Regions from separate parts of the Mesorhizobium sp. M1365 genome, predicted to be linked through region 2. Evidence: riboswitches for the same ligand, from Rfam matches in the RefSeq annotation. Region 2 holds a riboswitch; the other holds the start of a gene.
The links. Region 2 has a riboswitch for S-adenosylmethionine ahead of metX (homoserine O-acetyltransferase MetX). Riboswitches for the same ligand answer to the same signal wherever they lie in the genome.
Positions count from the first base shown of each region.

Region 1 (2,391 bases), on a different contig from region 2:
TCCCAGAAATCGACGACATCCTGCGCGGCGCGCTTGTCGACGTCGACCAGGCCGGTGTGGTGCTTGCCGCGATAGCCGACCAGCCCGTCCTTGTCTCCGTCGAGGTCGATCGATAGCGCGATGCCCCCGCCTGAGATGTTGGGTGGTTCGGTGGCGACCAACATTTCGGCGCGGTGCAACTCGTGCAGCTCGTTTTCCGACAAGAGCGCATTGCCAGTGCGGAACCTGATCTGCGACAGCCGCGAGCCGGTCCGCACGACGATCGGGAAAGTGCGCGGGCTGACCTCCAGGTAGAGCGGGCCTTCATAGCCGGCGGCGATCTTGTCGAACTCGTGGCCGCGGTCGGTCATTACCCGAGTGAAGATATCGAGCCGTCCGGTCGAGCTTTTCGGGTTGGCGGAGGCGGAAATATGGGCGGGCAGCGCCAGGCTTTCGAGCAGCGGCACGATGTAGACGCAGCCGGTTTCCAGCACGGCACCTTCGGCGAGGTTGATCTCGTGCAGCTTCAGCCGGTCGAGCTTGTCGGCAACCCTGTGGTCCGGGCCGGGCAAGAAGGAAGCACGCACCCGCCAGGCCTTGTCGCCGAGCCTGAGGTCAAGGCTGGCCGGCTGGATCTGATCGGCATCGAGCGTGCGCGGCGATTTCAGCGCGCCCGTCTGGAACAGCGCGGAAATATCCTGATCGGGAAGAATGCCTGTCTGCCGCAAGGGTCTGGCTCCGTTCGAACGCCGGGCGAGGTTCTGTCGCAGGTCCGACCGTGGACGCGTTTGGCACCTGCTTGGTACAACCCTCTTAATCATGCCGGCAATTGACGCAAGCGTGGCGCGGGTCTAAAGCTCGTTATCCCGTGGTGATTTGGCCGGTCGGCTTGCAGCCACGTTAAACAAGTCGCTAAAGGACCGTCGGGCCGCAAGGCCATATGGACCGGTTGCGACTTTCGCGACCGGTTTTTTGTTGTTTGGACCAATTTTGGTGTTTGGATGGAATGATGACCAAGAAGCGCGACTGGAAGCCTCAGACCGCACTCGTGCATGCCGGAACGCTGCGTTCCGGCTTCGGCGAGACCTCCGAGGCGATGTATCTCACCCAAGGCTATGTCTACGAGACGGCGCAAGCGGCGGAGGCCCGCTTCAAGGGCGAGGAGCCGGGCTTCATCTATTCGCGCTATGCCAATCCGACGGTCGACATGTTTGAAAAACGCATGTGCGCGCTGGAAGGAGCCGAGGACGCGCGCGCCACGGCATCCGGCATGGCGGCGGTGACGGCAGCACTGCTGTGCAGCGCCAAGGCGGGCGACCATATCGTGGCGGCGCGCGCGCTGTTCGGCTCCTGCCGCTGGGTGGTCGAGACGCTGGCGCCGAAATACGGCATTGAGGCAACGCTGGTCGACGGCACCGACATGGCCAATTGGGAAAAGGCGGTCAAGCCAAACACCAAACTGTTCTTCCTGGAAAGCCCGACCAATCCTACGCTGGAAGTGATCGACATTGCCGCCGTCGCGGCACTTGCCAATGCGATCGGCGCCAGGTTGATCGTCGACAACGTCTTCGCCACGCCCTTGCAGCAGAAACCCCTGCAGCTCGGCGCCCACATCGTCGTCTATTCGGCCACGAAGCATATTGACGGCCAGGGGCGCTGTCTTGGCGGCATCGTTCTGTCGGACAAGAAATGGATCGACGAGAACCTGCATGACTATTTCCGCCACACCGGCCCAAGCCTCTCGCCCTTCAATGCCTGGACGCTGCTGAAAGGCCTGGAGACGCTGCCGCTACGCGTACGCCAGCAGACGGAAAGTGCCGGCCGCATCGCGGATTTCCTGGCCGAGCGCCCGCAAATCGCCCGTGTCATCTATCCCGGCCGTGCCGACCACCCGCAAGCGGCCGTAGTCAAGAAGCAGATGTCGGGTGGCTCGACGCTGATTTGCCTCGATGTGAAGGGCGGCAAGCAGGCGGCCTTTGCCTTCCAGAACGCACTCGACGTCGTGCTCATTTCCAACAATCTCGGCGACGCCAAGAGCCTGATCACCCATCCGGCCACGACGACGCACAAGAACTTGACCGATGAGGCCCGCGCCGAGCTCGGCATCGGACCGGGAACGCTCAGGCTGTCAGTTGGCCTTGAGGACGCCGACGACCTGCTCGAAGACATCGAGCAGGCACTGAGAGTTGCCGGATAAGGGCTGGCCGAACAGAGGCGAGCGGGGACGCGCCGATCAGGCGCCGGACGGGGTCTCTTCCAGCTCCGCGACGGCCTTGGTCTGGATAGTCATCACATTGCCGCGCCAGTCGACGGCGCCGCTCAGCCATCCGCGCGCCCAAATGGCGGGAAGCATCAGGTCTCGCGCCATCATCGCCGGGATCGTGCGCGGCGACAGCTGCCATCCCTTGGCCG
Region 1 covers NZ_JAMYLG010000001.1:33,677-36,067, forward strand. Annotated here, with positions in the region: gene NKH04_RS00155 (2'-deoxycytidine 5'-triphosphate deaminase) at 1-707, opposite strand, end outside; SAM riboswitch at 838-915, shown strand; gene NKH04_RS00160 (O-succinylhomoserine sulfhydrylase) at 986-2,176, shown strand; gene NKH04_RS00165 (ceramide glucosyltransferase) at 2,213-2,391, opposite strand, start outside.
Region 1: another riboswitch for S-adenosylmethionine. It lies ahead of NKH04_RS00160 (O-succinylhomoserine sulfhydrylase); the one in region 2 lies ahead of metX (homoserine O-acetyltransferase MetX).

Region 2 (2,391 bases):
GCGTGCACGACCGAGCGGCTCTCCTCGGTCGGGAACAGCCAATCGCTAGTGAACGAAACCAGGCAGAAGCGCGTCTTGGTGCCGGCGAAGGCATCGGCCAACCGGCCGCCATGGTCGGCGGCGAGATCGAAATAGTCCATCGCCCGGGTCATGTAGAGATAGGAGTTGGCATCGAAGCGATCGACGAACGTCATGCCCTGATGGCGCAGATAGCTCTCGATCTGGAAGTCGGCATCGAAACCGAAGGTCAGGGCTTCGCGGTCCTGCAGGTTGCGGCCGAACTTGCGGTGCAGCGCTGCTTCCGACAGATAGGTGATGTGGGCGGCCATGCGCGCCACCGCCAGCCCCTTTTCCGGCCGCTTGCCGTGCTCGAAATACTTGCCGCCATGCCAGTCCGGGTCGGCCATCACCGCCTGCCTGCCGACCTCGTGGAAAGCGATGTTCTGCGAGGAATGGCGGGCGCCGGTGGCGATCGGCAGCGCCGAGAAGACGCGCTCGGGATAGCTCGAGGCCCATTGCAGCACCTGCATGCCGCCCATCGAGCCGCCCAGCACGCTGAACAGCTGTTCGATGCCGAAATGCTCGACCAGCATCAACTGCGCCCGCACCATGTCGCGGATGGTGATGATCGGCAGGTCGAGCCCGTAGGGCTTGGCGGTGGCGGGATTGGTCGAGGCGGGGCCGGTGGAGCCGAGACAGCCGCCGATGACGTTTGACGAGATGACGAAGAAACGGTCGGTATCGATGATCTTGCCGGGACCGATCAGCACTTCCCACCAGCCCGGCTTGCCGGTCACCGGATTGGTGTTGGCGACGTGCTGGTCGCCGGTCAGCGCATGGCAGACGAGGATGGCGTTGGAGCGCGCGTCGTTGAGCGTGCCATAGGTCTGGTAGGCAATCTGGAACGGCGACAGCAGCGTGCCGGCGTCGAGCTTGAGCGGCTTGTCGGCGCCGAAACGCAACACCGGGCTCGACGGCTGGTCGGCCTCGTTGTTGGTTTTTCGCGCGCGCAAAGCGACCATCACATCTCCTTGCCCGGCCTTCAGTTGTCCACCGGTCTGGCAACAAAAAACCGGCCATGCCTTCGCAAAGCCGGTTACAAGATGCAAACGGCCCTTTAGCAAGTTGTTTAACGTGGCTGCAAGCCGACCGGCCAAATCACCACGGAACTGTAGCCGTTCTTCTATGACTCGCGCATGGCTTCGTCAACGGCAAGTTCTTGATCCCGAATTGCCGCCCCTCGACATTCCGGGCCACGGCTTGTATTTCCGCTGCGGCTTCCGGATGGAGGCACTCTCGACGGATTTCATGAAATGAGCCAGACACCGGATCAGACACGTCCAAAGCCCCGCGCCGGCATCATGGACATCGAAGCCTATGTGCCCGGCAAGAGCGCGGCGCCTGAAGGTGTCGCCAAGGTCCATAAATTGTCGGCGAACGAGAACCCGCTCGGCCCTTCGCCAAAGGCGATAGAGGCCGCGCGCGCGGTCGCCGACAAGCTCGCGGTCTATCCCGACGGCAGCGCCAGGCGCCTGAGGGAAGCGATCGCCGAGGTGCACGGGCTCAACCCGGCGAACATCGTCTGCTCCAACGGCTCCGACGAGATTCTGGGCCTGCTGGCGCAGACCTACCTCGCGCCCGGCGACGAAGCCATCATCACCGAACACGGCTTCATGGTCTACAAGATCTACATACAGTCGGCCGGTGCCGTCCCGGTGACGGTCAAGGAGACCGATGAACGCGCCGATATCGATGCGATCCTCGCCGCGGTGACGCCGGCTACCCGGATCATCTTCCTTGCCAATCCAAACAATCCAACCGGCACCTACGTGCCGTTCCAGGAGGTGCGCCGCCTGCATGCCGGCCTGCCGCGAAACGTGCTTCTGGTGCTGGATGCAGCTTACGCCGAATATGTCCGGCGCAACGATTATGAAGCCGGCGTCGAGTTGGTGGGCAGCGCGGAAAACGTGGTCATGACCCGCACTTTCTCCAAATTGGGCCTGGGCGGGGCGCGGATCGGCTGGATGTATGCGCCAATGCACGTCATCGACGCGATCAACCGCGTGCGCGGGCCTTTCAACGTCAATGCAACGGCAATCGAGGCCGGCATCGCGGCGATCCACGACCGCGCCCATATCGAACGCAGCGTCGCGCACAACGAGACCTGGCTGGCCTGGCTGAGCGAGCAACTAAGCGGGCTCGGGCTGCGGGTGACGCCGAGCGTCGGCAATTTCATCCTCATCCACTTTCCCGAGGACAAAAGGCATTCGGCGGCGGCCGCCGACGACTACCTCAGTGCGCGCGGCTACATATTGCGGCGCGTTTCCGGGTACGGTTTTCCCAACGCGCTGCGCATGAGCATCGGCACCGAAGAGGCCAATCGCGGCGTTG
Region 2 covers NZ_JAMYLG010000002.1:333,362-335,752, forward strand. Annotated here, with positions in the region: gene metX (homoserine O-acetyltransferase MetX) at 1-1,022, opposite strand, end outside; SAM riboswitch at 1,098-1,175, opposite strand; gene hisC (histidinol-phosphate transaminase) at 1,314-2,391, shown strand, end outside.